One region of the Brevibacillus soli genome, then DNA from elsewhere that is predicted to be linked to it. Evidence: a T-box and tRNA genes for the amino acid it is inferred to sense, from the RefSeq annotation. Region 1 holds a T-box; the other regions hold tRNA genes.
The links. A T-box is a leader RNA that pairs with one kind of tRNA and senses whether it is charged. The one in region 1 lies ahead of argS (arginine--tRNA ligase), so its partner is inferred to be a tRNA-Arg.
Positions count from the first base shown of each region.

Region 1 (10,264 bases):
CGCGCGTGACGCTGCCGCTTGCCGTATATACTGCCAGGAGCACCAACTCATCTCCATTGCCCATACCGCCTACCCCACCAATCTGGCGGTAGTTGAGCCGAAACTCTATGCCGCCACGGTCCAATCGGTTCGAAACGATTTGGAGATTGCCGATGCGTGCGGTTCAGCAGGTCTCGTTGTTCACTTCGGCCAATACAAGGGGACTGACCCGCTTCGCGGCTACCAGGCCATGATCCGCATGGTGAACGAGATTCTGGATGATTGGAACGGTGACGCTTGTCTATTGCTGGAGAACAACGCCGGGCAGGGAGGGAGAATGGGGACGACATTGGAGGAGCTCACTCAGGTGCAACAACTGCTGGCGGCTCCGGAAAAGGTCGGATTTTGTTTCGATACCTGCCACGCTTTTGCCAGCGGGATGTGGCGGGGAGACAATTGGGCCGCAGTGGCCCGCAAGATGAGGGAAAGCGGCTACTTTTCCAGACTGTTTGCTGTTCATCTGAACGATTCCGTTTACCCCACGGGCTCATACCGGGACAGGCACGCGACGATCGGAAAGGGGCAAATTGGTGCGGATGCGATCGCAGAGGTGCTGCGGACACCGGAGTTGGCTTTGTTGCCGATTGTCCTGGAGACGCCCAAACCGGCAGGGGGAACTCACCGCGAGGAAATCGCCTTCGTCAAGCAGTTGATTTCTTGTTGAATCGTGGTAGAGTGAAGAACGGTAGTGGATTTTCGTAAACGAGGTGCTGGAATGAAACGATGGGTCAAAGTAACGATTGAAGACTTCACTAAAATCAAGGAGAATCTGGACAACCCAGCCGATGTGGCCCTCTATGAAGCGGCCAATGGGAATACATACGAGGCGGTTATCGAACACGACGGCTATGCGGTCATCGATTTGCCGGATCACGAGTACATTGAGCTCGCACCAGGCGAATACCAGATCATGATCGAAGAATGGAAGACGGCTGGTAAGCTGGGCGAATTCACGCTTGAAACCAAGTCGGATCCTGCAGATGATAAATCCCTGCTGTACCGAACGGTCGATTCCGAAGGGCGAGAGGTGGAAGCGCCGCGCTCTCTGTCGAAGCAGGTGGTGGAGATGCTGGCGAAAACCTGGTTCGGCGGAAAGAAAGGGTAAGGCAATAAGAGCATGCTTCGAAGGATAACAGGTCCCGTTTTCAGGTAGTTCGCAACGAAAAGACATGAAATGGCGTGTAAACTGACCACAGTTTTGACACGCCATTTTTCTTGTTATGTAAAAATTGGATTTTTGAATTGTAATTTTTAAATGGAAAGAGGAGGGAAACGTCATCGAGTACAGTTCGTATTCAATTGTAGAAAAAAAAAGAAAACAAGGGGAATAGCAAAAGGACTTGGGCCGTTTGTCTGCAAACGAATGGCTCCTGTTACATCCAGGAGCCATCTTTTGAACATCTGCGGTGTAGGTTACATTTCTTCCGGAGCCTGCAGGCCGAGCAGGCGCAAGCCCTCTTTCAGCACGACCACGACGGCCGCCACCAGCTGAAGACGGGAAGCCTTGATGGCGTCTTCTTCGGCGAGAATGCGAACATTCGCATAGAATTTGTTGAATTGCTGAGCCAGATCGATCACATATTTGCCGATTTGGGACGGGTCGAAGTTTTCGCGAGCACGGTCGATCACTTCCGGGAAACTGTTCAGGAGTGTGATAACCGCCCACGCTTCCTTGCTGTCCAGTGAACCTTCTGCCAGTTTCACTTCACCCGGCTGGTAGCCGCCTTTGCGCAACAGCGAGCAGGCGCGAGCATGGGTGTACTGCACATACGGTCCGGTTTCGCCTTCGAAAGTGAGCATTTCTTCCCACGAGAAGTTGATATCGTTGAGGCGGAAGTTTTTCAGGTCGTGGAAAATAACCGCGCCGACGCCTACTTGACGGGCGACTGCTTCCTTGTTCACAAGCGTCGGATTCTTTTCCTCAATCACTTTCAGGACGTCCGCAATCGCCTGGGCAAGCACCTCTTCCAGAAGCACCACTTTGCCTTTGCGCGTGGACATCTTTTTGCCGTCTTTCAACATCATGCCAAACGGCACATGATACATTTCCTTCGCCCACTCAAAGCCCATTTTTTCCAGTACCTTATACAGCTGCTGGAAGTGAAGACGCTGTTCTCCTCCCACGACGTACAGCGCTTTTGCGAAGTCGTATGTCTCGTGACGGTAAAGCGCGGCAGCCAGGTCGCGGGTGGCATACAGGGTCGCACCGTCCGATTTTTTGATCAGGCAGGGCGGCATGTCGTACTCGTCGAGGGGAACCACCAGCGCCCCTTCCGATTCGACCAGGAGCCCTTTCTCCTCCAGCATGGCGACAACCCGATCCATCTTGTCATTGTAGAACGCTTCGCCGTGGAAGGAATCGAAGTGAACGCCCATCAGTTCGTAAATCTTCATGAATTCCTTCAGGGATTCGTCCCGGAACCACTGCCAGAGGCGCTTCGCTTCCTCGTCGCCGTCCTCCAGCTTTTTAAACCATTCGCGTCCCAGGTCTTCCAGCGTCGGGTCTTTTTCCGCTTCTTCGTGGAATCGGACGTACAACTGCAGCAGCTCCTTGATCGGTTCTGCCTTTACTTTTTCCTCGTCGCCCCACTTCTTGTAGGCGACAATCAGCTTGCCGAACTGGGTGCCCCAGTCGCCCAAGTGGTTGATGCGAACCGGCTTGTAGCCGTGCTTTTCCATGATGTTGGCGAGCGCGTTGCCGATCACCGTTGAGCGCAGATGGCCCATGGAAAACGGCTTGGCGATGTTGGGGGAAGAGAGGTCGATCGGCACGTGGCGGCCCTGCCCGATGTTGCGGTCGCCGTAGGCGCTGCCCTTTGCGAGAATGGTGCCGACGACTTCTTTCGCGACGCTTTGCTGGTCCAAAAAGACGTTGACGTACGGGCCGACCGCCTGCACCTGGCTGAGCGGCGCTCCAGAGATCTGTCCGGCCAGCTCACCGGCGATCATCGGAGGCGCTTTGCGCAGTGCCTTGGCAAGCTGAAAGCAGGGAAATGCAATATCTCCCATAGCAGGATTGGGAGGGGTTTCCAGCATGTCGCGAACTTTTTCTGCCGAGAATTCCTCCACTCCCAGGTTGACGAGAGCCGATGCAATTTTTTCGGCCACTTGTTGTTTGTAGCTCATTTTGGTCAAACATCCTTTCTTGTACAGGTGATTCAAAATAAAAAAACCCCTGCGTCTCATACGATAAAGAGACGAGAGGTTGTTGCTCCCGCGGTGCCACTCTTGTTGCTTCTGCCTGCGCGATCGGCAAGACAGAAACCGCTCCGCTGCTGTAACGGGCAGACCCGACGAACCCTACGCGGCTTCGGGAAAGGTGAACCGAAACGTTCAGGCCGTATCTCCGAGGTGCGCTTCCTCATCCGCTCCGCGCCGGGCTCTCACCGTCCCCGACTCGCTATGGCGTCCGACGAACAAGTACTCTCCTCATCAGCGATTTGCTTTCATTGCTTATTCTTGCATTATAGCGGACAGTTTCAGGGGGATGCAACTATTTGTCTTCCGGTTTTTTCATCAGCTCATCCAGTTCGGAGAAGAGCTGCCGGGTCAAGCGCTCCTTGTCGTCCGTTTCCATCCACTCCTGCTTGTACTGAAGGAGCTTGGCCAACATGGCTTGCTCCGTCTTCGCTGCCTCTTCCAGGTCGTGATTTTCACTGGGGTCAAACGGCATGATCCGGTCATCGGTGCCGCTGCGCAGATAGGTCGTCTTCCAGTGGTCGGGAAAACGGTATGGCTGCTCGCCGAACATCAGGCCCAGCACGTCGTCCGATTGAAGGGGAAGAAAATGGTGGTACTCGTCGCGCCGCCCTCCTTCGGAAAGGTTGATGTGGGTAAAAGAGTAGCGCAAATAGTGCTGCCCACTCTCGCGGTCCTTGACGAGGGAGTAGGTCTCAAAATCCGTTTGTTCCAGCTCCTTCAGGGTTTCCAGGCGCGAGAGGAATTCCTGTTTTTGCTGGGGAAATGACAGTTCCACGAAAGGTTTCGCTCCTTTGTTTCATGATCCTTTCATGATAGCATAAAAACGAAAAAGAAGCCTAGGATCTAGGCTCCTTTCAGGAAGTTCATCAGTCGCAGTTCGAGCACCCAACGATAACCAACAGGATAAACAGAACGAGCACCAGGGCGAAGTTGTCGTCGAAGATGCCGTTTCCGCAATAGGAAGTACTCAAGTTTGTTTTCCCTCCTTTCAGTTATGCTTTAGTCTATACACGAATGTCGGGATTGGATTGGGCGCATAACCATCCCGATGAAAATAGGCGGCTGGCTGACAAGTCACTTATCCGTTGACGAACCATATCTCCAGTGATAAGATACTTTCAAACATTACTGAAGATTTGCAAACCATTCCATCCACAACTTGATAAAGAACCACTCTTATCCAGAGAGGCAGAGGGACTGGCCCAATGAAGCCTCGGCAACCGGAACATCAGGTGCCAATTCCAGCAAAGCCAAGCGCTTTGAAAGATAAGAGGATGCGTCAGTCGTGTTTTATTCACGAACAAATCCTCTTCTCCAGACAGAAGAGGATTTTTTTTATTCCATCACAGGCGATTTTCTTTTCGTCAGACAAAGGAGTTTTCGGAATGAAGCCAACCCTGCACGAACAGCTGTCACGAAAAATATTAATCCTGGACGGGGCCATGGGGACGATGCTCCAGCAGGCGAACCTGACCGCTGAAGATTTCGGCGGCGAAGCGTTCGAAGGCTGCAACGAGCTTCTGAACCTGACACGTCCCGACCTCATCCGCTCGATTCATGAGACGTATCTGGAAGCGGGAGCGGATATCATTGAGACAAACACCTTCGGGTCAACGACCGTAGTGTTGGCGGAATATGACCTTTCTGAAAAGGACGAGGAAATCAACATGGCGGCTGCGCGGATCGCTCGCGAGGCGGCAGACGCCTACTCCACACCGGAGTGGCCGCGGTTCGTTGCCGGCTCGATGGGACCGACTACCAAGACCTTGTCACTGACCGGCGGCGTTACCTTCGAAGAGCTGGTTCACTCGTACTATCGGCAGGCCAGGGGACTGATTATCGGCGGAGTGGACCTGCTGCTCCTGGAAACGGCACAGGACACGCTGAACGTCAAGGCAGGGGGAATTGGCATCCGGCAGGCTTTTGACGAGCTGGGAGTGGAGCTGCCGGTAATGATTTCCGGCACGATTGAGCCGATGGGAACGACCCTGGCCGGGCAGAACATCGAATCGTTTTACGTCTCGCTGGAACATTTGAATCCGATCACCGTTGGATTAAACTGTGCCACCGGTCCGGAGTTCATGCGCGACCATCTGCGGACACTGGCCAACCTGGCTCAGTGCGGGGTTAGCTGTTATCCCAACGCCGGGTTGCCGGATGAAAACGGGCATTACCACGAATCGCCGCAGGCATTGGCGGCAAAATTGCGCGGCTTTGCCGAGCAGGGCTGGCTGAATGTCGCCGGCGGCTGCTGCGGCACGACACCGGAGCACATCCGGGCATTGGCCGAGGCATTAAAAGACTGCAAGCCGCGGGCAGCCTCAGCGCCTCGGGTGAGCGCCGTCTCCGGAATTGACGTGGTGTACGTGGAACAGGACAATCGACCGTTGCTGGTCGGTGAGCGGACCAACGTCATCGGGTCGAAAAAGTTTCGTGATTTGATTGCAGCCGGTCAGTACGAAGAAGCTTCCGACATCGCCCGTGCGCAGGTAAAGCGGGGAGCGCACATCATCGACATCTGCCTTGCCGATCCGGACCGCGATGAGTACGCGGACATGCAAAATTTTTTGCAATACGTGACCAAAAAGGTAAAAGCGCCGCTGATGATCGACTCGACCGACGCTCGAGTGATGGAGCTTGGATTGAAACATTCCCAGGGCAAGGCGATACTCAATTCGATCAACCTGGAGGACGGACTGCAGCGGTTTGAGGAAGTGGTCCCGCTGATTCACCGTTACGGAGCGGCTGTCGTCGTCGGCACCATTGACGAGACGGGCATGGCCGTTACCCGCGAGCGGAAGCTGGAGGTAGCAAAACGCTCCTACGACCTGCTGGTGAACACCTACGGCGTCAAACCCGAAGACATCATCTTCGACCCATTGGTTTTCCCGGTAGGGACGGGGGATGAACAATACATCGGATCTGCCCTGGAAACCGTGGAGGGCATACGCCAGATCAAGGAGGCGATGCCTTCCTGCAAAACCATTCTCGGAGTGAGCAACGTCTCGTTCGGTCTCCCGCCTGCGGGGCGGGAAGTGTTGAATGCCGTATTCCTCTATCACACGACCCTGGCCGGACTGGACTATGCCATTGTGAATACGGAGAAGCTGGAGCGCTACGCTTCTATTCCGGAAGAAGAGCGGAAATTGGCTGAGGCACTGCTGTTTGAGACAAATGAAGCGACGCTGGCTTCCTTTACGGAGTTCTACCGTCAGAAGAAGAAAGGTCCAAGCGTCGAAGTGTCGTCACTCAGTCTGGAGGAGCGGCTGGCGAGATACGTCGTGGAAGGCTCCAAGGACGGACTGATTGACGATCTGAAGCTTGCTTTGGAAACGTACACGCCGCTTGCAATCATCAACGGACCGCTGATGACAGGAATGGAGGAAGTTGGCCGCTTGTTCAACGCCAACCAGCTCATCGTCGCCGAGGTGCTGCAAAGTGCCGAGGTGATGAAGGCGTCTGTCTCCTTCCTCGAACCGTTTATGGAAAAATCTGAATCGGCGACGAAAGGAAAGATCCTTTTGGCAACCGTCAAAGGGGACGTGCATGACATCGGGAAAAACCTGGTGGAAATCATCCTTGCGAACAACGGGTACGAGGTGGTCAACTTAGGCATCAAGGTGCCGCCGGAACAGCTGATAGCCGCTTGCCGCCAGGAGAAACCGGACGCGATCGGGCTGTCCGGCCTGCTGGTAAAGTCGGCGCAGCAGATGGTGATTACCGCGCAGGATCTCCGTTCAGCCGGCATCGACGTCCCGCTTTTGGTCGGCGGAGCGGCACTGACCCGCAAGTTCACCTCCAACCGCATCGCACCGGAGTACCAGGGAATCGTCCTGTACGCCAAAGACGCGATGGACGGGCTCGATCTGGTGAATCGGCTGCAGAACCCTTCCGAACGGCAAAAGCTGCAGGAGAATCACCACACCGTAATGGAAGATGCTGCGGCAGTGTCCGTCCAAACCGAAGAACCCCCGTTGCGGCCCAAACGGTCTGGCGTCAGCCGCACCGTCCCCATCTACCTGCCGCCGGACTTGGAGCGTCACGTCCTGCGAAATTATCCAATCAGCCATCTGCAGCCTTATCTGAATCTGCGGATGCTGTTGGGCAAGCATCTGGGCGTTCGCGGCAATGTCGACAAGCTTCTGGAGAGCGGAGACCAAAAAGTGTCGGAGCTGTACGAAGTGGTGGAAGAACTGCTGAAAGAGGCAAAGCAGGAAGGGACCATTCAGGCCCATGGCATGTATCGGTTTTTCCCTGCACAGTCCGAGGGAGACGACATCATCGTCTACGATCCGCACGACCACGCCAAGGTATTGGAACGTTTCTCCTTTCCCCGCCAGGCGGAAGAGCCGTTTCTCTGCCTGTCAGATTTCCTTCGTCCGGTGGAAAGCGGCGAGATGGACTACGTCGGCTTTTTGGCAGTGACGGCGGGGCATGGTATTCGCGAGCGATCTACCCAGTGGAAAAACAACGGAGATTACCTGCGTTCACACGTGCTGCAGGCCGTCGCGCTGGAGCTGGCTGAGGCATTCGCTGAGCGGGTGCACCACGTTATGCGGGACACCTGGGGCTTCCCGGATCCGGTGGAGATGACCATGCTGGAGCGTTTTGGCGCCCGGTATCAAGGAATTCGCGTCTCCTTCGGTTACCCTGCATGCCCGAATCTGGAAGACCAGGCCAAACTGTTCCGTCTGCTCAAGCCGGAGGATATCGGTATTCAGTTGACAGACGGATTCATGATGGACCCGGAAGCGTCTGTATCCGCGATGGTGTTTGCTCATCCGGAAGCGCGCTACTTCAACGCTGGTCCGTCTGCTTTGGATCTGTAAGGGTTGGATCGATACAGAAGAAGTATTTATGTGGAGAGAAGGGATTGGTTTTGAGCAATCAACCGGATTTGCGGGATTTTTTACAGCAGCAGCTTTTGATCGGTGACGGAGCGATGGCGACACAGCTTTACCGAATGGGCGTGCCTGTCGGTGTCAGCTTCGAAGAGCTGTGTCTGTCCAATCCGAAACTGGTTCACCAGGTTCACAACGCATACTACCAGGCAGGTGCCCGCTTGCTGGAAACCAATACGTACGCCGCCAACCGCGACAGTTTGTCCCGCTACGGCCTGGAGCACAAGGTGACGCGGATCAACCGTGCCGCCGTGGCAATCGCCCGTGAGGCGGCACAGGGAGATGCGTTTGTTGTCGGCAGCGTCGGCTCCATCGTGGCCGGCCGTGTACGGCGTAAGGGGATGGACGAATTTCGCGACCAGTATGAGGAACAGGCTATCGCGCTTTTGCACGCAGGAGTGGATGGCATCATCCTGGAGACATTCCTGGATCTGGACGAACTGCTTCTAGCGCTGGAAGTGATCCGTCCGCTGACCAAATTGCCGATTATCAGCCAACTGGCTACGCTGGAGGTAGGGCGGACGCGGGACGGCCACACACTGACGGAGGCATTTTCGCAACTCATCCATGCGGGCGCTGACATTGTAGGATTAAACTGCCGCCTCGGGCCGGCGGAGATCCTGCGCTCGTTCGAATCTGTCCGCGTACCGGAGAAGGTCCTGCTGTCTGCTTTCCCCAATGCTGGCCGCCTCGGATTAAACGATGGAGAGTACGCCTACAAGTCGTCGCCCGAGTACTTTGCGGAAAGCGCCTTGCGCCTGCGCGAACAGGGAGTGCGACTGCTCGGCGGCTGCTGCGGAACCACGCCGGAACACGTCCGCGCCATGGCCGACGCCCTCAAGGGACTCGGTCCGCTGACCCGGGTGAACCCGGAGGATTCTGCGGTTACGAGGCCGTCCGTTTCGGTTCACAGCGTAAAAGAACGTCATACACCCAGCATCGTGGAGCGGGTCAAGCATTCGACCACGATTATCGTCGAGTTTGACCCGCCCAAAGATCTGGATACGGAAGATTTTCTGACCGGCTGCTGCGAGCTGCATAAAGCAGGGGCCGACGCCATCACCCTGGCGGACAACTCCCTGGCCAACGTTCGGATGAGCAACATGGCGCTTGGCGCTATCATGAAAAACACGTACGGAATCGATCCGCTTGTGCACCTTGCCTGCCGCGACCGCAACCTGATCGGCCAGCAGTCGCATCTGATGGGGCTTCACGCACTTGGCATCGATCAGATCCTCGTGGTCACTGGAGATCCGTCCCGATTTGGCGATCTGCCGGGAGCCAGTTCCGTCTTTGACGTTACATCGTTTGATTTGATCCGCATGGTGAAACAGTTGAATGAAGGCATTTCCTTCTCCGGCCGTCCGCTAAAGCAGAAGGCGCAGTTCATCGTCGGCGCTGCCTTCAACCCGCATGTGCGGCAGATGGAAGCGGCTGTGCAGCGGCTGGAGAAAAAGGTGGAGGCCGGGGCTGATTTCATCATGACGCAGCCCGTCTACGACAAAGAGACAATCAAGCTCATCCACGAATCGACCAAGCACATTGGCATACCGGTATTCATCGGCATCATGCCCCTCACCAGTTCCCGCAACGCCGAATTTTTGCACAATGAGGTGCCGGGCATCAAGCTGTCACAGGAAGCGCTGCAGCGGATGAAGCAGGTGCAGGGCGAAGCGGCGAAACTTGAGGGCATCAAGATGGCCAAGGAGCTGATTGATGCGGCGATACCGTATTTTAACGGCATTTACCTGATTACACCGTTCAATTACTACCGGATGAGCGTGGAACTGATCCAATACGTCCGCCAGCAGACCAGTTTGCAGCAGATGGCTTCCAAGTGAAAATGGTAAAGGCCCATTGCCATCAGGAATGGGCCTTTAGCTGTTTCAGCATAAATTCGGTTTTGCTTGCCTCTCCGGTGAGAAAAAACTGGACTTGGGAAAAATTCATGCGCTTGTAACAGCGATAGCGCAGGAAGCTCCCGAAGTTGTGCGGGAAGGCGAGATCCAGGTACAAGAGATGCATTTGTTTACGAGTAAGGGGATTGGCCCGAAGGTAGGCCTTCAGCAGGACTGCAAACATTGGTTCGCTCCATTCGCGCTGACGTTTCATGATCATGGAGA
Region 1 is NZ_JBIYSM020000008.1:6,172-16,435, reverse strand. It holds gene ACE99V_RS04895 (deoxyribonuclease IV) at 1-703, shown strand, start outside; gene ACE99V_RS04890 (hypothetical protein) at 755-1,144, shown strand; gene argS (arginine--tRNA ligase) at 1,453-3,165, opposite strand; T-box leader at 3,230-3,484, opposite strand; gene ACE99V_RS04880 (hypothetical protein) at 3,533-4,015, opposite strand; gene ACE99V_RS04875 (YjcZ family sporulation protein) at 4,107-4,211, opposite strand; SAM riboswitch class I at 4,414-4,513, shown strand; gene metH (methionine synthase) at 4,626-8,069, shown strand; gene ACE99V_RS04865 (bifunctional homocysteine S-methyltransferase/methylenetetrahydrofolate reductase) at 8,120-9,982, shown strand; gene ACE99V_RS04860 (CotS family spore coat protein) at 10,005-10,264, opposite strand, start outside.

Region 2 (10,264 bases), on a different contig from region 1:
GGCTACAGGTTTCGGTCGATTTGCCATTCACGTATCCCCCTATTTTGCGGCTGCGCCGGCTACCAGTTTCAGATAGCTGTCTGCAGCCAGACTCGCTCCCCCAACCAACGCACCGTCAATGTCCGATTGCGCGAGGAAGCTCTCAATGTTTTCCGGTTTCACGCTGCCGCCGTACTGAATCCGTATCGCTTCAGCCGCTTCCTTGCCGTACTGGTCGGCAATCACGCCGCGGATGTAGGCGATCGTCTGATTGGCATCTTCCGCCGTGGACGATTTGCCTGTGCCAATTGCCCAAATCGGTTCGTAGGCCAATACGACGTCCACCAGGTTGTCCGCCGAAACGCTGGCCAGCGCTGCTTCTGTTTGCTTGCGGACGACCTCTTCCGTCTGGCCGGCTTCGTGTTGTTGGAGACTTTCTCCCACGCAAACGATCGGCTTCAGACCATGGTTCAGGGCAGCCAGCACCTTTTTGTTCACCGTGTCATCCGTCTCATTAAAATACTGACGGCGTTCGGAATGACCAATAATCACGTAGGTGACGCCCAACTCCTTCAGCATCAGCGGGCTGATTTCTCCTGTAAAGGCTCCTTTCTCCTCATAATGCATGTTTTGTGCGCCGAGCACGTACGGCGTTCCCTTGAACAACTCGGCGAGCGCCGGCAGCGCAGTGAACGGAGCGCAAACGACCTTTTCCACGGAGGGAACGTTTTCTTCACTCCTCAGCTGCCGGGCAAATTCGCTCGCCTCGGCAATCGTTTTAAACATTTTCCAGTTTCCAGCGATAATGCGGGTTCTCAGGGGATTCACCCTCCTTATTCTTTATCCTCAAGGACAGCTACGCCGGGGAGCTCTTTTCCTTCCATAAACTCCAGCGAAGCGCCGCCCCCTGTGGAGATGTGGGTCATCTGTTCGGCTACGCCCGCTTTCTCTACGGCTGCTACCGAATCTCCGCCGCCGATGATGGTCGTACCGCTGCAATCCGCCATGGCTTTCGCCACACCGATCGTTCCCTCGGCAAAAGCATCCATCTCAAACACGCCCATCGGCCCGTTCCACACCACGGTTTTGGAACTGACGATCACATCCCGGAACGCTTCCACTGATTTCGGACCGACGTCAAGCGCCATCCAACCGTCGGGAATGGTGTCAACGGACACAATTTGCTTCTCGGCATCCGCGGCAAAGCGATCCGCTACCACGACGTCAACCGGCATGAACAGCTGTACGCCGCGCTCTTTTGCCTGTTCCATCAGCGAGCGGGCCAAATCCAACTTGTCCTCTTCATGCAAGGACGCTCCCACGCTGTATCCCTGGGCTTTCAGGAAGGTATTGGCCATGCCTCCGCCAATGATCAGGTGGTCTACTTTGGTTAACAAATTTTCAATCACGGCAATTTTATCTTTTACCTTGGCTCCGCCCACAATCGCGGTAAACGGCCGTTCCGGTCGCGACAGGGCGCCGCCGAGGAAACGGATTTCCTTTTCCATCAAAAGGCCCGCTACCGCAGGTATGTATTTCGCAATCCCGGCTGTTGAGGCATGGGCGCGGTGTGCGGCACCAAAGGCGTCATTGACAAACAGGTCGGCCAGTCCCGCAAATTGCTTGGCCAGTTCAGGATCGTTCTTCTCTTCTCCGGCGTGGAAACGCACATTTTCCAACAGGATGACGTCACCGTTTTGCATGCCCGCCACCGCTGCTTCGACCGCTTCTCCAACAGAATCGTCGAGCTTCTTTACCTCTTTGCCCAGCAGTTCGGACAGGTGCTTGGCTACCGGAGTCAGGCGCATTTCTTCCACGACTGCTCCTTTTGGACGTCCGAAGTGACTGGCCAAAATTACTTTGGCGTTCGCTTCCGTCAAATACTGAATCGTAGGCAGGGCAGCGCGAATGCGCGTATCGTCTGTAATGACGCCGTCTTGCATCGGGACGTTAAAGTCCACACGGCAAAAGACGCGCTTTCCTGACAATTCTACGTCGCGGATAGACTTTTTGTTCATGAACGATCCTCCCCAGGTCTTCGGCTATTGTTCGTGAAAATAGCATACGGGAAAAAGGGAGAGGCTGCTCTCCCTTTTTTTCCACAACAGTTCTATTTTACGTGTTACAAGCCGCGCTGTGCAACATAGTTGCACAAGTCTACGACGCGGTTGGAATAACCCCATTCGTTATCGTACCAGGAAACCACTTTTACCATGTTGCCTTCCAGAACCATGGTGGACAACGCGTCAATGGTGGAAGAAGCCGGATTGCCGTTGTAGTCGGAGGAAACCAGCGGCTCTTCGGAGTATTCCAGAATGCCTTTCAATGGACCTTCCGCCGCTTCTCTCAGCACGCGGTTTACTTCTTCTACAGTTACATCGGTTTTCAACTCCGCTACCAGGTCAACAACGGATACGTTTGGTGTAGGCACGCGCATCGCGAATCCGTTCAGTTTGCCTTTCAACTCCGGCAATACAAGAGCTACCGCTTTAGCCGCACCGGTAGAGGTCGGAATGATGTTGGTAGCGGCAGCGCGGGCGCGGCGCAAGTCTTTGTGCGGCAGATCGAGAATTTGCTGGTCGTTCGTGTAGGAGTGCACGGTTGTCATCAGACCGCGAACGATGCCGAACTTTTCATGCAGCACTTTTGCAAACGGCGCCAGGCAGTTGGTTGTGCAGGAAGCGTTGGAGATGACGGTATGGCTGTTCGGATCGTACTTGTCTTCGTTTACGCCCATCACGATGGTGATGTCTTCATTGGTGGCAGGCGCAGAAATGATCACTTTTTTCGCGCCGCCCTCCAGGTGCTTCGCTGCGTCTTCCCGCTTGGTGAAACGACCTGTGGATTCCACGACGATTTCCACGCCGTACTCCGCCCACTTCAGTTGAGCCGGATCACGCTCCGCCAGGACCTTGATCTCTCTATCGCCTACAATAATCGTATTTTCGCGCGCTTCAACCGGCAGATCCAGAACGCCGTGCACGGAGTCGTACTTAAGCAGATGCGCCAGTGTTTGGGCATCTGTCAGGTCGTTGACAGCCACAATTTCCACATCAGGATTGTTCAATGCTGCACGAAATACGTTGCGGCCGATGCGGCCAAATCCGTTAATGCCTACTTTTACCATACCAATACCCTCCTGTAGCTGTTAAATGACTTGTTTATGTTTATGTTCATGGATCAGCTTGCCGGCCGTGCTGTACTGCCGGGCTGAAACGATGGTGATGACGGGGAGAAGCAAAGGAAAAAACAGATACGGAAGCACCTCTCTAAAAGGCACCCCCAGTGTGACGGACATGACCATCGCCAGACCGTTCCAGGGAATGAGCACCGGCATTACCAGTGCAGCGTCCAGCATGGTCCTGCCCAGCAGCTGACGCCCCTTTGCGATTTTAGAAAAACGCTGCAGCAGCGTAGAGCTGAGCACCAGGATCGGGATCGTCTGGTTGCAGCTGATGATGATTACCAAAAGCGACAGGACTACCGTCTTCCCCGTCAGGGCGGTCAGGCTTTGCGTGCTGCCCATCAAGCGATCCACAATCGGGACAAGCAAATTCGCTTTATTTAGTATGCCGTTCATAAACCCAGCTAAACTAATCAAAAGAAGTACCTGAAGAATCGCTTTCATGCCCCCGCCGTGAACCATCTGATCCAGCCTGGTTTGGGAGTGAAGTTCAAAGCCGAAGAGAATGGTGCGGAAAAATTCTCCCCATTCCGGCGGATTGGTGAATAACACGATCCCTGTAGCAGCAGCGATTCCGTACATCAGAGCAGAAACCGCCTTTACGCGAAAGGCATACGACCCGATCAATACGATCAAAGGCAGAAGCGGAATCAGAGAAACGGAAAAATGACGCTCAAGCAGCTCTTGATACTCCCGAACCATTTGGGAAGCATCGGCATTAATCCGCCCCACATCCAGGAGCATAAAGAGCAGTGCTGTCACCCCAAGGGCGAGCAGAGCCGTCTTGTTGATCCGTCCATCCCCCTTTTCTTCCATCCCTACACTGCTGATTACCAGCAATCGACTGCTGGAGATCGGGGAAAGCCGCTCTCCCACCATGGCACCGGAGATCAGCGCTCCGGCCATCATGCCAAGGGGAACCTCCGCAGCATGAGCAATACCAATCAGGGAAAGACCTACGGTGCTGAGGGTGCCCACTGAAGTGCCCAGCAGACAGGAGACAGCCGTCGCGAGCACAAACGATTGAATCAGCAAATCGTCTGCGTTTACCACGGACAACCCGTAGTAAATCATGACGGGAATGGTTCCTCCCATCATCAGGAGCGGGATCAACAATCCGATCAAAAACAGGATGGTCAAAACTGGTTTGGTTTGTTTCACCCCATCCCAGCCAAACGAAATTTGCTGACGAAGAGGAAAACCGAGCCGCTTCACAGAGACCAGTGTGACCAGAATGGCGAACACAATCCCGACGGAAAGCGGAAAACCGAGTATCAAGCTTAGCACGATGCCTACGATGAGCGATGCAATGGGGAAAACCGCAACCAGTTTCATCAGAAGTACTTCCTTTCCTTAGCGGCTCATGGACAAGATCGCCCGTGCGGCTCCTTCGTCCGTGATGAGTACATTCTGACACGACTGTTTGGCAAACGAAAGAATCGCTTTGGCCTTGCTCTCCCCGCCTGCAATGGACAGGACGGCTTCCGCCTGCCGCACGTCTTCCAGCTGCAATCCAATGGTAGGCATGCGGTGCACGATCTCACCCGCAGCGTCAAAGTAGTAGCCAAACGCTTCCGACACAGCTCCCCCGTCGCTCAGCTCCTTCAACTCTTTATCCGAGTAGTTTCGGCGCTTGGCCATCGCAAGTGCGTCGCCAATCCCGTGCAGGACAATTCGTGTCTTTTTCAATAACGACAGGACGTCTGCCACTTGCGGTTCCTTCAGGAGCTGCTGCAGGGCATCCGGGTGCAGGCGGTCCGGAACGTGAAGCAGCCGATACGCCCCACCTGTCTTGACTGCCATGGCGGACGCAAGCGTATTCGCCTGCAGTTCCACCCGCTCTCCCAATCCTCCGCGGGCCGGAACAAACAGGACGTGGCGAAATGCAGGGGACGGAGTCAAATGGGAAGCAACGCTCGCGATGGACGATCCGCCGGTCACGGCGATGATGTCGCCCTCCTGCACACGCTGTTTCAAAACACGCGCTCCGACTCTCCCCAGCTCTTCTTTTACCCACTGGGAACGGTCTGCATCTCCCTGGACGACAATCACTTCCGGAATGTTCAGCACCTGCTGCAGCCGCTGTGCCAGTTCCGTCAACCCGAACAATTCGCCCACCATTGGTTCCAGCTGATCCAAAACCCGTTGACCTTCTTCGCTCAAACTCATGCCTGCCGCCGCTACGTGCAACAGTCCCATGTCCTTCAGCAAGTCCACTTCTGCGCGCAGAATTCGCTCCGTCGTCTGCAGCGCCTGCGCCAGAGCGCGACGACCGATCGGCTGGAGGTGAGAAATGGATTGAAGCAGCATGTATCGCTTGCGCAGCACGTCAATCAGGTCAGGTAACAGCTTCTGCTGCAATTCAATCAGTTGACGCATCTACCCTCTTCCCTTATCGTCAGATTCAGGGACAGAAAACGTCCCTGTATATACATTTTTTGTCCCACTCATTGCAAAAAAATGAGTGAACTGCATCTCGAATGTAACACAATTGCCAAAACCATGCAAGATCCCCCTGCTTTTTGCCCAAGCAGGGGATTCTCTCATTTATCGATGGGACCGCTTTGCCAGTTCTCTGCGGAATTGCTCTTCTGTCATAATGCTGGCAACGGAGAGAAACGCCTCTTCACCGTCGATTTCCACGACAGGAATGGTCAGCATATACCTTTCATGCAGATGCGCATCGCTCTCTATATTGACCACCTGAATCGCCAGGGGATATTCTCTTCCTACGCGCCGAATGCGTTCCTCCACCTGATCGCACAGGTGGCAGCCCGGTCGGCCGTACAGCACAATGTTAAACGGTCGTTTATGCATCTGTATCTAGAACCTCTTTCGTTTCGCCGAGGACGGAATCATCATTTCTTCCCGGTATTTTGCCACGGTTCGCCGGGAAATTTCAATCCCTTCCTCCAGCAGCATTTCCGACAACTTCTGGTCAGACAAGGGCTGTTTGCGATCTTCCTGCTCGATCAGCGACTTGATTCTGCGCTTTACACTCTCGGAAGAGGCAGCCTCGCCACTTGCCGTAGAGAGGGAGGAGGTAAAGAAGTACTTCAGTTCAAAAATCCCGCGCGGCGTTTGCACATATTTGTTGCTGGTCGCCCGACTGATCGTCGACTCGTGTAGGTTGACCCGCTCGGCGATCTCTTTTTGCGTCATCGGTTTGAGGTAGTGGACGCCGTGATCGAAAAAGTCCCGCTGCATTTCCACGATCGCCTGTGTTACGCGCATCAATGTCAATCGGCGCTGCTCCAGGCTTTTTGCCAGCCAGAGGGCGGCGTTCAGCTTTTCGTGGATAAACTGTTTGGCTTCATCCTGGCTTTTCTGCTGGCTCAACAATTTTTCATAAAAGCTGCTGATTTTCAAACGCGGGGTAGCCACGTCATTCACCATCACGATATATTCATTTTCCACCTTTTCCACGGTAACGTCGGGGATGACGTAGCGCGTCTCCTGTTGGGAATAGGCAGCGCCGGGACGAGGATTCAACGAGCGGAGCAAATCAGCCATGGACTGCACATCCTGAATGCTGCAGCCCACTTTCTCGGCAATGCGCTGGAATCGGTTGTTCCCCAGATCCTGCAAATGATGCTGCACGACCTTGACAATCTTATCGTCATCCAGCCCCTGATGCTGGAGCTGCAGCAGAAGGCACTCTTCCAGGCTGCGAGCCCCTACCCCGATCGGATCAAAATGGTGCAGAATCGCCAATACGTCCTCAATCTCTTCCAATGAAGCGCCCAAACGCTGAGCTGCTTCCTCCAGTGTAATTTCCAAATAGCCCTTTTCATCCAAATTGCCGATCAAGAACAGCGCAATCTTCCTCTGCAGCGCAGTAAGCCCTTTGACGTAACCCAATTGGCGTTCAAGGTGATCGTACAGGGTGGTCGTTCCCTGATGGACAAAATCAAGCGGATTGTAAGTGCTTTCATTTTTATGTGAAGAGTATTCTCCTGTGGCACGGTTGCTTACAATCTCTTTCCAATCGATTTCCACCGATGGGCGTTCCAACTTGATCGGAGCCATCTCCACTGCCGATTCCTGCAACTCGATCACCGGATTTTCGTTTGCCTGCTCCTGTAAATAAGAGACAAGATCAACCGCGGAGTATTGCAAAATGGTAATGGCTTGTCTCAACTCCGGAGTCATCACCAGTTTTAGTGTCTGTTCCTGGTACAAACCCAGCCCCATGTTCATCGAGTTCGCCCCTTTCTCTGCGCAGTTTGTACATGGAAGTGCATCTTTTTTTCATTATATTCGCTATCTCATGCAATTTTCCTGCCAATTAATTTAAATCAATCCCAACTTGCTTTTTTTCCTCTGAGTGTATATAATAAATGAGCAGTGAACTTCAAGCGCCCGTAGCTCAGTGGATAGAGCGGCGGTCTCCGGAACCGCGTCTTGCGTAGGTTCGACTCCTATCGGGCGCACCACTTACATAGCAGACAAGACCGGTCGATGCCGGTCTTTATTACTTTCTGCTTTGACCATGCCATTGCTAGGCACGCCTTTTGATTCTCGTCCCTGCTCACTTCAAGGCGTGCTTATGCAAGGCCACATCGTTTTGCCCATTCATTTCCCTTCATGACTTGATGGGAAACGGCCAATGCTAATAAGGCTACAGCCTATAATTAGCGGGAGGTGCCGTGATGGATTTCACGAAAATGAGCACACAGGAATTTGTCGAAAAAATTCACGAAACCCAGGCCAAGGACCGTGAAAACAAGGAACACAACGGTTACGGTCATCCGGAAAAACGACTGCCAAGCAAGCAGCGCATCCGATAAATCGCCCGTCCGGCCTGCGCCGCGCGGGGCCCCGAACAAACCCAAAAAAACGCCCCGGAGAATCTCTCATCGATCTCCGGGGCGTTTTCCTACCTATTGAGGATCCAGTTTGTTCAAATTGCGCATGACAACCTTACTTCGCTTCGCCCAAGAACGTTTTCTTGTCTTTGTCGTATTTGTACACGTAGACGGATGCGTATTCGTTATCCCCTTTTTCGTTAAAGGACACTTTTACGAATTGGCCCTGAAAGTCTTTCGTTTTGTGGACAGCTTCCAGCACTTGCTCACGAGTAGGCTTCTTGCCGCCGTTTGCTTTGATCGCTTCTTCCAGACCTTTCAGCACCACGTTCATCGCATCGTAACCGAAGGAGGTAAAGATTCCCACTTTGCTGCCGGTCGCCTGTTCAAAGTCGGCAATCCACTTCTTGCCTTCCTCTGTAGCGCTCAGGTCGCCCACCGTAGAGGTGAAGACCACACCATCCGCCGCCGGACCGGCAATTTTCAACAGGTCAGCAGAGTCGAAACCGTCGCCGCCCATGAAAATGCCTTTGTATCCTTTTTCACGCGCTTGCTTCACGAGAATTCCCGCTTCCGCGTAGTACCCTCCGAAGTAAATCATGTCAGGGTTTGCAGCGATGATCTGGTTGATTACCGCGCTGTAATCCTTCTCACCGGCAGTCACACCTTCGTAACCGACAACTTGTACACCGTCTTTTTCAAACTGCTTCTTCACTTCGTCAGCCAGACCTTGTCCATACGCTTGCTTGTCGTGAATCACGTACGCCGTCTTTACGCCAAGCTGGTTCTTTGCGTAGATCGCCGCTTTGGAACCTTGCTGGTCGTCGCGGGCGCAGATGCGGTGAACGGTTTTTTTGCCCTCTTCCGTCAGGTTGGAACCGGTAGCCGACGGAGACACCATGACCAATTTTTCCTGTTCGTACTTTACAGAGGCAGTAATGGAAGCACCTGTAGTACTGTGACCTACTACCGCGACAACATCAGGGTTGGAAATCAGCATTTCCCCAACAGCTACCCCTTGTTTGGGATCCGCCTGATCGTCCTGAGCCAGCAGTTCAATCTCGAAGCCCAGTTTCTTGAAATCTTCCTGCTTTTGTTTCAATGCGTATGCCGCGCCGTCTTTGGCTGTGCTGCCGTACTCGGAGTACTGACCGGACATCGGGCCTACCGTTGCGATCACCAGTTTTTGAGAGCCAGTGCTGCCGCCGCTACCGCCGTTACCGCTGTCCGCGCTCGGCTGAGCTGCAGGCTGGCCGCCGCCGGCACATCCAGCGAGTGCGCTGCCTACTGCCAACAACGTTGTAAGAAAAGCGATTTTTTTCTGTCTTTTCATGAGATACTTTCCCCCTCTTCATTTACGGACAAACTACAAGCTGGTCTTCTCCTATTTTAAAAGAAATTGGAAAATTTGCAACAAAATTAAATATTGGCAAAATCGATGGCTTTTATCAAAAATAATGATGACCAAATGGTAAGCCGCCCTCTCATGAGGACGGCCACCAATGTTTGTTATTCGCTTTCATCATACTTACGGGAATATGCTTTGTTGGTAACATATATCGTAAGTCCGATAATCACGACAAACAATATAACGATCAACCAAAGTACGCCACTGCTCATTTGTCCGCTTTCCCCCATCGTTCGTCGGTTTTTCTTCCGCCTATTATACGGGAAAGTGACAAGCTGTTACAACGACACAACTTACTTCTCGATCTTCAAAGTGATTTGGTACGTTTTGGTTTTGGGATCCAGCGTAACTTTTGCTCCCAGCTCCTGTGCCACGAACACGAGCGGAACGAGAACCGCACCGGTAGTGGGGCGGGCAACTGCTGGCACTTGCACCAGCTTGCCGTTTTTATAGGCGAGCTGGTTGTCGGCAAAAATACGAAGCGCGTACTCTTCTCCCTTTGCGATCAACACGGATTTGGACATGGTATCCCATGCGGCTGTGCCACCCAGCGCTATGGCCAGGGTGCTGGCATTTACATAGGTAACACCCTGATAGCTTACCGGATCCTGCGGGAACACAAACGGTTTGCCGTTCAGCATGACCTTGATCGTTTGGTTGACCTGCACCGGCTTTGCTTGATGGGCAAACGCGGCATTTGCAGCAACGCCGCCGGTCAGGAGCGTCGTTGTCAGAAGAAGAGCAGACATTTTGCGAAGCATGATAATACACCCCTTTGGACTATTACGTATTTATCTCATCCACCATTTACCTATGACAAGAAAACGGAAAAATGCCACACTAACAAATAAACAATTCATCCTGCGAACAAACGTTTTTGTGCAC
Region 2 is NZ_JBIYSM020000019.1:60,953-71,216, forward strand. It holds gene gpmI (2,3-bisphosphoglycerate-independent phosphoglycerate mutase) at 1-27, opposite strand, end outside; gene tpiA (triose-phosphate isomerase) at 40-798, opposite strand; gene ACE99V_RS09900 (phosphoglycerate kinase) at 813-1,997, opposite strand; gene gap (type I glyceraldehyde-3-phosphate dehydrogenase) at 2,102-3,106, opposite strand; gene ACE99V_RS09910 (Na+/H+ antiporter NhaC family protein) at 3,128-4,498, opposite strand; gene ACE99V_RS09915 (sugar-binding transcriptional regulator) at 4,517-5,542, opposite strand; gene ACE99V_RS09920 (glutaredoxin family protein) at 5,711-5,980, opposite strand; gene rpoN (RNA polymerase factor sigma-54) at 5,987-7,363, opposite strand; tRNA gene ACE99V_RS09930 (tRNA-Arg) at 7,522-7,599, shown strand; gene ACE99V_RS09935 (DUF4023 domain-containing protein) at 7,816-7,953, shown strand; gene ACE99V_RS09940 (branched-chain amino acid ABC transporter substrate-binding protein) at 8,087-9,304, opposite strand; gene ACE99V_RS09945 (copper amine oxidase N-terminal domain-containing protein) at 9,673-10,140, opposite strand.
Region 2: it has a tRNA-Arg gene. The T-box ahead of argS (arginine--tRNA ligase) is inferred to sense a tRNA for this amino acid. The anticodon was not compared.

Region 3 (10,264 bases), on a different contig from region 1:
ATCATCTCCGCATGGAGCGTCGGGTCTTTTTTTGTCTCGCGCAGATTGTATCCGCGCCCGACAATCTCTCCCTCCCGAACGATGACCGCGCCTATGGGAACCTCGCCGATCGACGCTGCTTTTTCTGCTTCTTCTATTGCTGCTTGCATAAAGAACTCGTGTGCGTTCATTGTCTGTTTTTGTCGAACCTCCCGCGAAATTTTACCAAAAAAATATCTGGAAATATTATCCTTCATGCAGTACAATATAGAACAAATGTTCCTATACGAACCTGGAGGGATTTACGATGTTTCTTACCATTCACTCTTTCATTCAAACTTGGGAAAACGAATCGCGCTCCACTCAGCGCATCCTTGACGCCTGTACCGACGAATCGCTGAAGCAGGAGGTAACCCCTCAAGACCGTACGTTGGGACGGCTGGCCTGGCACATCGTGACCAGCGTACACGAAATGATGTCCCGCACCGGTCTTGAATTCGAAGCAGCAGAACACGATTCCCCTGTCCCCGCTACCGCGAAGGAAATCGCACAACAGTGGGCACAGGCCAGCGAGGCGCTCGTTCAAGCGATCCGCACGCAGTGGAATGACAGCACGCTGCTGGAAGAGCGCGAGATGTACGGCATGCAGTGGGCGAACGGCCTCACTCTGTCCATTCTGATCTCGCACATGATTCACCATCGCGGTCAAATGACGGTACTGATGCGTCAGGCAGGCCTGAAGGTTCCCGGTGTTTACGGTCCTGCCCGTGAAGAGTGGAGCGAGTTCGGCATGGAGCCGCCGGCTGTCTGATTCCGTCACTTTGCCTCCTTGGCACAGGCATCGAACGATGCTGCTGTTTCGCTGATGTTTTTGTCTCCTCCTGTTCACATACTCTCCTGCAGATTACATACATTAACAATAAAAAGGAGGGATGTGAGTGGGATTAACCTCTGTGAACCAGCAGCCCATCCAGTTCGACAGCTTCCACAGTCCGACAAGAGGACTCCTGAACAAAGAAGCTGTATTTTCCAACATTGAACATGCGGTTTCGTCGTCGACCGGCCCTTTTGAGATTATCGTGGGAGCTGATTCGCAGCTAAGGAGCCGCGGCACTTTTTTTGCCATTGTGATCTCACTGATTCGCCTCGGTCACGGCGGTTCATTTTTTTATCATAAATTTCAGGAGCGCCGGTACTCCTCTCTCCAACAGCGTATCTTCCAGGAAGCATTTTACTCGGTCGGGCTGGCTTCTGAATTGCGTGAGTACTTAAAGAGTCAACATATCGACATTCCCATTCAGCTTCACTTTGATATCGGCAGAAACGGTCCTACCCATAAGTTTATCCAGGCTCTGTTAAACATAGCAGAAACCAACCACTTTCGGGCCGAAATCAAGCCTCATTCCTTCTGCGCTTCCACCATAGCAGACAAGTTTACCAAGTAAACAACAAGGCACCGTCAAGCATTCGGCCTAGCGGTGCCTGCTTTTATTTGAAGCGCTTTTCATTTTTGGAAGGATATTCCTACCCGATCTCCGAATATGTTTCTTTACATTGAACATATCGAGGAGGTTTTACATGTGAAAAAAGGACTTTCCCTTTCCCTCGCTTCCCTGTTGGTTGTCCTTGCGCTGGTTCCGCTCACGGCCGTAGCCAAAGTGGATGAGAAGGTGGACTATCTTGCGCTTGGTGACTCCCTGGCGGCCGGTCAAACTCCTTACAGGGAGATCGGCAAGGGATACACGGATTTTCTGGCCGAGTACATGGATGACATCGAGTATCTGGACGACTATTCCAATGCGTTTGCCGTCCCCGGTTATACGACGGGCGATGTTCTGAGGGACATCGAACAAGACGTGGCAAAAGGTGGCCAACACATACAAGCGAGCATCGAGGACGCAGAGATCATTACCCTGGATGCGGGAGCAAACGACATTCTGCGAGAGATCAAAATTACTCCCAATGGCGTTAGCGTTGACCGTGAGAAGGTAGAAGAGCTGATCGAACAGGCAGGCGATAATCTCAGCGACATTTTTTCCGCGATCAACGATTTGAATCCGGACGCGGAAGTATTCGTGATGGGGTACTACAACTCCTTCCCCTACCTTCCGGAGCCGGTCCAAAAACAACTGATGCCTCTCCTCGACTCGCTGAATCACACGATTAAAACGAAAACACTCAGAGCCAGAGCGACATTCGTTCCAACCGCTGAAGCGATTGCTGCCGACTTCCGCACCTATCTGCCCAATCCAGCGGACATTCACCCCAGTGAAGAGGGCTACGAGGTCTTGGCTCATACGATGTGGAAAGAAGTCAACAGCGTCTTCCCGCTCGCTTCCCTTCAAGCAGACAAGCGCAGGGTGACCCTGGAAAAAGGGAAGAACATTCAGCTGACCCTCACCGCCACCTACAAGAACGGCGAAGATCAGGACGTCACTTCTTTCGCACAATGGAGCACCACCAACAAGCGAATCGTGGAAGTGAAAGACGGCAAGCTGACGGCGAAAGCGAAGGGAACAGCGGCCATAAAAGCCAGATATGGCGGCAAGACGTATACCATTACCGTTAAAGTAAAATAAGCTCGTCTTGCAAATACATCAAATAATCAGAATATTGACAACAGAAAGTCATTCTTATATGATACCAGTACATATGTTTTGAAGCATGTTACTGGTACGCAGGCATGAGCTGAGAAAATCTTTTTGCAAAAAGGTTTTTTTCGGCTCTTTCTTATTCAGTCTTACCCATGAAGCGTGGTGATGTTTGGTGACGCGGGCACAAGAAAACCCTTATGTGATCACACGAGTGTTAAATCACAATGTCGTCCTCGTCGAAGAGCCCGGCTCTCGGCAGGAGTACGTGTTGTTTGGCAAAGGCATCGGCTTTGGCAACAAGCAAGGGACATCCCTCCCCCCAACCGATATCCGCATTGAAAAACGTTTTCGCCTCGAAGACGAGACTCACAAAAAGCAGTATGAATCGATGCTGAAACAGGTGGATCATGTGGTGATCGGCATTTCCGAAGAGATCATCGACTTGATTGCCAAAGACATAACTCCCGAGATCAACGGGCACGTCCACGTCGCTCTTCCCGATCACATACAGTTTGCCATATATCGTCTGCAGCACGGCATGGAAATCATCAATCCGTTTCTGTTTGAGATACAGACGTTGTACCCGCAGGAGTACGCGTTAGCCAAAAAGGCAGCAGAACTCATCAAAAAGGAGTTTGCCATCGACATACCAGAGAGCGAGATCGGGTTTTTGTCTCTGCATATTCACTCTGCCGTCAGCCATCTGCCGGTGATCAAAGCCGTACAATTTACCGACATGATTCGTCAACTGGTCGCCGTTATTGAAGAACAAACAGGCACAACCATCGAGCGCAGCACCATCGACTACATGCGTCTCATTACCCATCTGCGATTCGCATGCGAACGGATTCATCAGCATACATCTATACAAAACCCGTTGCTGGACCGCGTAAAAACCACCATGCCGGATGCCTACAAACTGGCAGAAGCATTGACCTCCTGCATCTCTGCCCGACTTGAGGTCGCCGTGCCCGAGGATGAGACGGGATACATGGCGATGCATCTGTATCGTCTGCTTCACGAAACCAAATAACCACCAGCAGCGTGTTACTAGTTCGACTAGGCATGAGCGAAGCGTCGTAGGGAAAGCAGCCGTTTCTCTATGCCTCTTGGCTCATGCCTTTTTCTTACACAGGCTTTGAAGGAGGATGTTATGTTAGGAAATTTGTTTTCCAGGAAAAAGGAGCAAAAGGACATCACCCTATACGCCCCCGTAACAGGAACCACAGTTGCCCTGAGAAACGTCCCCGATCCGGTGTTCTCCCAAAAAATTGTCGGAGATGGCGTCGCGATCCAACCGAGCGAGGGCCTGGTTGTAGCCCCCATTGACAGTACGGTGACCCACTTGTTTCCTACCTGCCATGCCATCGGACTGACCAGTGAGACCGGTCTGGAAATCCTGATCCATATCGGGATCGACACGGTCAAGCTAAACGGCAGAGGCTTTACTCCCCATGTCGCTGTCGGGGACGTTGTGAGAACGGGCGACAAACTGATTGAATTCGATCTGTCTATTCTTCAGAAGGCGGGTTATCCTGCTGTCACTCCCGTCGTGATTACCAACGGGGAACGGGTTTCCTCGCTGATTGCCTCGCTGGACTCTCACGTCATCGCAGGCCGGGAGCCGATCATTACCATTGCCTTAAGGGAAGGACATTTATGATTTTTGTTGAAAGCGTTTCCGCCAACGCCGGTCAGGCAAGTCTGCCCCGCTCCCGGGAAGGACTTTCTGAATAAACAAATCAAACTCAAAAAAGGAGGTTTTTGTATGTTAGCGTTCCTCCAAAAGATTGGGAAAGCACTCATGCTCCCAGTCGCCACGCTTCCGGCAGCAGCGTTGTTGCTTCGCTTCGGTGCCATCAACTACGAAACGGAATTCAAACTGGGGGAATCCCTGGGCGGGTTCCTCAACCAGTACGTTGCACCGTTTCTGTTGGCCGGCGGTTCTGCTATTTTTGATAACTTATCCCTCATCTTCGCAGTTGGTGTAGCCATTGGTTTGGCAGGAGACGCGGTTGCCGCTCTCGCTGCCGTCATCGCCTATCAGGTGCTGATAAGCGTATTGGCCAAAGTACCCGCAGCCATGCCGTTTATTCCGGACGATGCCAAATTGAACATGGGCGTCCTCGGCGGGATCCTCGCCGGCGGAATCGCCGCTTATTTCTACAACAAGTACCACGACATCAAACTGCCCGACTGGCTGGGCTTCTTCGGCGGCAAGCGTTTTGTGCCGATCGCGACCTCTATCGCCATGGTGATCATTGCGCTGGTGATCGGCATCGTCTGGGGACCGATTCAAGAAGTGCTTCACACATTCGGCAACTGGGTCGTTGGCCTCGGAGCCACCGGTGCCGCCCTGTACAGTACCTTTAACCGGCTGTTGATTCCGTTCGGATTGCATCACGTGATCAACGCGATCGCCTGGTTCCAGATCGGTGACTTTACGGACGCGGCAGGCAAAGTCGTGCATGGAGACCTGCACCGCTTCTTTGCAGGCGACAAGTCTGCAGGGATGTTCATGACCGGCTTCTTCCCGATTATGATGTTTGCTCTGCCGGGTGCGGCTTTGGCGATCATTCACACCGCCAGGCCGGAAAAGCGAGCGGCGATCGCTTCTATCTTCATGGGAACGGCGCTCACTTCATTCCTCACCGGCATCACTGAACCGATTGAGTTTGCGTTCATGTTTGTAGCGCCTTTCCTCTATGTAGTTCACGCCATCCTGACCGGTGTGTCCGCGTTTATCGTGACCATGCTGGGCATCAAGCACGGCTTCGGATTTTCCGCCGGGTTGATCGACTATGTCGTCAACTACCCGCTGGCGACCAAACCGGTGCTGCTGATTCCAATCGGACTTGCGTTCATGGTCGTCTACTACTTCCTGTTCCGCTTCCTGATCGTCGCCTACAATATCAAGACACCGGGACGCGATGACGATGACGCGGAGGTATCCGCAGATGGCGGTCGTTCCTCCATGCAGGATAAGGCACAGCGCGTCCTCGCCCTGATTGGAGGCAAAGACAACATCGTCGACGTAGACGCTTGCATCACCCGCCTGCGCCTCGTCCTGAAGAACGAAAAAGCGGTTGACGAAAAAGGTCTGCGCGATCTGGGAGCGGCCGGCGTGATGAAGCTTGGCCAAGGCAGCGTTCAGATCGTGTTCGGCACGCAGTCGGAAATGCTCAAAGACGAGATCAAAAAACTATGAAACGATTGTTGGATTGCACGGCATCCGATTTCCGCGGCATGACCGGGAAACAGCTGAAACAGTCGATCAAAGCGTCGGAAGGCCGGGTGTTCGTGGCCGAAGTGATCTGTGCCGTCACACCTCTCTATCCCAGCGTGACCAACGCGGAGATCGCAGCCGCTTTTGGCGCCGATCTGATTCTGTTGAATTTCTTTGACGTGTTCCACCCTGCGGTACAAGGTCTGCAGGCAGACGATCCGCAAACCGTGATCGGCACGCTGAAAGCTTACACAGGCAGGCCTATCGGGTTAAATCTCGAGCCGGTCGATCCCCATGCCAGGCAAGCAGAGAAACTGGTGGAACTGCCCAAAGGACGCATCGCTTCCGAAGAGACATTTGCCGAAGCGAAAAAACTAGGCTTTGACTTTGTTTGCATCACGGGCAATCCCAAAACCGGGGTAACCAATGCAGAAATCCGCCACGCCATTCAACAGGCCCGGGCCGTTATGGGTGAGGAAGTGCTCATCATCGCCGGTAAAATGCACGGGGCAGGCGTTGCCGACGAAGCCGGATCAGGCATTGTCGGGGAACAGGCCCTATTGGGCTTTGTCGAGGCTGGTGCAGATGTGATCCTGCTTCCCTCTCCGGGAACCGTACCCGGCATTACGCTCGACAGCGCCAAGCAAATGGTCGACCTGGTGCGAAAGCAGGGGGCTCTCTCCATCCTGGCCACCGGCACTTCCCAAGAGGGTTCCGACGAAGACACCATCCGTCAAATCGCCCTGTACAGCAAAATGGCAGGAGCCGATCTCTACCACATTGGCGACGCCGGCTATTCGGGCATTGCCATCCCTGAAAACATTATGCACTATTCCATCGTGATTCGCGGCAAACGACACACCTACGTGCGAATGGCTGCATCTGTGTTACGATAACAATGCAAGAGCCTCCTCCCGTCGGGACGAGGCTCACTTTTTATTAAGTCGCTCCCTATCTTCTATTTGCTTTTCAAAATGGTCCAATCGGTTAACAAATCCCTCACACGCCATTGCACTTCTCGGTTCCATCATCTCTATTTCGTAGTTGAGAGTTTTCCTCCAAATCTCCAACTGCCGTTTATTTGCTTCCTGAGATTTCATCCGACTCCTTCCCGCTGATTCCTCTCCGCTCATTTTCTGTTTTAGCAAATAATTGTTCAAAAAGAGGAGATCCAACGTACACCTCAATTTTCGGGCTAAAACAGGGATATGGTTCGCCTTGAAAGAATAGTCCCCTTTTTCGTATTTCAAGTAAGTGGAAGCATTCTTAAACCCAAGACCTTCCGCCATCTCCTGCAAGGTAAGGCCAAGTTCCATTCGTCTTTTACAAATAAATTCGAGGTTCAGCTTGTCCAACGCTTTCCCCTCCCTTCTTTGCCAAAACTGCAAAGCGTTATAGTTCCATATTACTTTTCTAAAACAGCAAGGTCAATACATTATTTGACATTTTAACAAACATGTTTTTTCCGTTATGGAAAACTGCTAGAATAAGAATTGCAAAAATGGAAAGTTGGTGAGGGAATGTCGATCGTCGGACAACGGATTCGGGTACTTCGGGAAAAAAGGGAGTGGACCCAAATCCAATTGGCCGAAAAACTTGGCATACATAATACCGTCCTCTCCCGCGTAGAATCAGGAGAAAAAAAAAGCGTGGACGATTCCTTGATCTCAAAAGCAGCCGATATCTTCGAAGTCTCAACCGATTTCCTGCTGGGTAAGACCGATGATCCCGCTCCGTCAAAAAAAAAGTCAGAGCGTGACCCGCACGACGAGCATATCTCCTTTTTCGATCTCGAAGGACTTTCCGAAGAGGAAATCGAGGAAGTAAAAAAGCACATAGAGTTCCTTCGTTGGCGAGCTAAGCAAGTAAATGCCCGGAAGAAGTAGGGGGCCTCAACTCCTTATCATCCGGGCATTCTCTAGACGTTCAAGCCGAACGTATATTCCCTTCTTGTGAGGTGTGCCATGCTCCCATACTACAAGTCCACTGAATTGGAAAAATGGCTGACAAGGTTTTATATCGGATTAGGCTTTTCACACCCTCATGAATTGAATGAAGATATTATTGCAGACTCACTTGGTATTGAACTCTTTTACCTTCCGAGCCCTTCCATGAGATATGAAGCGGGACTTTACCGAAGCATCACGCTAAACTCAACGTTATCCAAGAAGAAACAGAGAGAACACTTTTATCACGAGTTGGGCCATATTTTGCGCGGGCACGCAGGCAAGCAAACGATGATGGAAAAACCCTTCCGCGAATTGCAGGAGGCTCAGGCGTCTCATTTTTTGATGTATGCAGCCATTCCATTTTATATGGTCAGCACGCTGAAGATGCCCTGTCAGGAAGGAGACTTCATCTGCCTCCTGGCTGACGAATTCAAAGTGACCCATGAACTTGCCGCTCGTCGACTCGACCAGATCAAGCGGCGCATCTACCAAGGCAAGATGGACGAACTGCGTTACGCAAGCCGAACAAATGCCAGACGAGCACACGGGTAAGTACTTCCGGCGTCAACAAAAAGGCGCGGGCAGTCATGCGACTGAAAACCCGCGCCATTACTGATTGATATATGGCGTCCCCGAGAGGACTCGAACCTCCGACACGCAGTTTAGGAAACTGCTGCTCTATCCTGCTGAGCTACGAGGACATTTGTTCATCAACATTATATGGAGGAATCGCGATTTTTGCAAATCCAAAAGGACGGGAAATCCCGTCCCTTTTCGTCTATTAGACTACCTTCTCGTGGGTAAACTGCTCTTCTTCCGTGGAGCCGGTCAATGCAGTGGTGGAAGAGGTGCCGCCCGCGATGACCTGGGCCAGTTCGTCAAAGTAGCCGGTACCTACTTCGCGTTGATGGCGGGTTGCCGTATAACCGTATCGCTCGACTCCAAACTCCGCCTGCTGCAGATCGGAATAGGCCGCCATTCCGCGGTCGCGGTAGCCGCGAGCCAATTCGAACATGCTGTAGTTCAACGCGTGGAAGCCGGCCAGGGTCACAAACTGAAACTTGTAGCCCATTTCACCCAACTCATCCTGGAAGCGTGCGATCGTCTTTTCATCCAGTTTCTTCTTCCAGTTGAACGACGGCGAGCAGTTGTAGGCCAGCAGCTTGCCTGGGAACTTGGCGTGGATGGCTTCCGCAAATTTTCTGGCTTCTTCGATATTGGGTTCGGACGTCTCGCACCAGATCAGATCGGCGTATGGGGCATAGCTGAGACCGCGGGCAATGGCAGCGTCCAGACCGCCTCGCATCCGGAAAAAGCCTTCCGGCGTGCGCTCACCGGTGAGGAAGTCCCGGTCGCGCTCGTCTACGTCGCTGGTAATGAGGAAGGCGCCATTGGCGTCCGTTCTTGCCACAATGATCGTGGGAACGCCCATTACGTCAGCAGCCAGGCGGGCGGCAATCAGATTCTTGACAGCGGCTTGGGTAGGAATCAACACCTTGCCTCCCATGTGGCCGCACTTCTTCTCGGAAGCCAGCTGGTCTTCGAAGTGAACGCCGGCCGCACCTGCTTCAATCATCGCTTTCATGAGCTCGTGGACGTTAAGAGGACCGCCGAATCCCGCTTCCGCATCAGCGACGATCGGGGCAAACCAGTACGTATCACCTGTTCCCTCTGCCTGCTGAATCTGATCGGCCCGCTGCAATGCCTGGTTGATGCGCTTCACTACGTGGGGCACGCTGTTGGCCGGATACAAGCTTTGGTCCGGGTACATTTGACCCGCCAGGTTGGCATCGGCAGCCACCTGCCAGCCGCTCAGGTAGATTGCTTTCAATCCGGCTTTCACCTGCTGAACGGCTTGATTGCCCGTGAGTGCACCCAGCGCCTTGATATGGTGCTCCGTATGCAGCAGATTCCACAGCCGCTCTGCCCCCAAACGGGCCAGCGTATGTTCAATCTGTACAGAGCCGCGCAGTCGAACGACGTCCTCCGCCGTGTATGTCCGCTCGATGCCTTTCCAGCGCTCCGATTTCCAGCTTTCCTCCAATGTTGCGATTGCCTCTTGTCTGTTCATGTTCTTCCACTCCTTTTTTTATTGTAAGTAGGTGTAACCGGGAATCGTTAAAAACTCTTCGAAAGTATCGGCAGTCACCAGCCGCAAAAAGAGCTCGCAGGCTTGTTGGTATTTTCCTTGCTCATACTTTTCCGGACCGATGGCGGATTTCAGCTTTTCCATCTCCTCCTCGACCCATTGCCGCACCAGTTCAACGGTCACTTTTCGGCCGTCCGGGAGTACCCCTCGACGGTGACGAATCCACTGCCAAATCTGTGCCCGTGAGATCTCCGCTGTCGCGGCATCTTCCATGAGGTTGTGAATGGGAACGGCTCCAAAGCCCCGCATCCACGCTTCAATGTACTGAATGCCCACGTTGATGTTGGTTCGTACTCCGCCTTCCGTAATCGGCCCTTCCGGAACCGCCAGCAAGTCTTGAGCCATGACGTGAACATCCTCCCGCTTA
Region 3 is NZ_JBIYSM020000023.1:43,185-53,448, forward strand. It holds gene tadA (tRNA adenosine(34) deaminase TadA) at 1-170, opposite strand, end outside; gene ACE99V_RS11350 (DinB family protein) at 287-790, shown strand; gene ACE99V_RS11355 (ribonuclease H-like YkuK family protein) at 918-1,424, shown strand; gene ACE99V_RS11360 (GDSL-type esterase/lipase family protein) at 1,560-2,558, shown strand; gene glcT (glucose PTS transporter transcription antiterminator GlcT) at 2,746-3,606, shown strand; gene ACE99V_RS11370 (PTS sugar transporter subunit IIA) at 3,727-4,236, shown strand; gene nagE (N-acetylglucosamine-specific PTS transporter subunit IIBC) at 4,342-5,781, shown strand; gene ACE99V_RS11380 (DUF7916 family protein) at 5,778-6,695, shown strand; partial or broken gene ACE99V_RS11385 (helix-turn-helix domain-containing protein) at 6,957-7,154, opposite strand; gene ACE99V_RS11390 (helix-turn-helix domain-containing protein) at 7,320-7,685, shown strand; gene ACE99V_RS11395 (ImmA/IrrE family metallo-endopeptidase) at 7,791-8,300, shown strand; tRNA gene ACE99V_RS11400 (tRNA-Arg) at 8,373-8,449, opposite strand; gene aceA (isocitrate lyase) at 8,530-9,819, opposite strand; gene aceB (malate synthase A) at 9,838-10,264, opposite strand, start outside.
Region 3: it has a tRNA-Arg gene. The T-box ahead of argS (arginine--tRNA ligase) is inferred to sense a tRNA for this amino acid. The anticodon was not compared.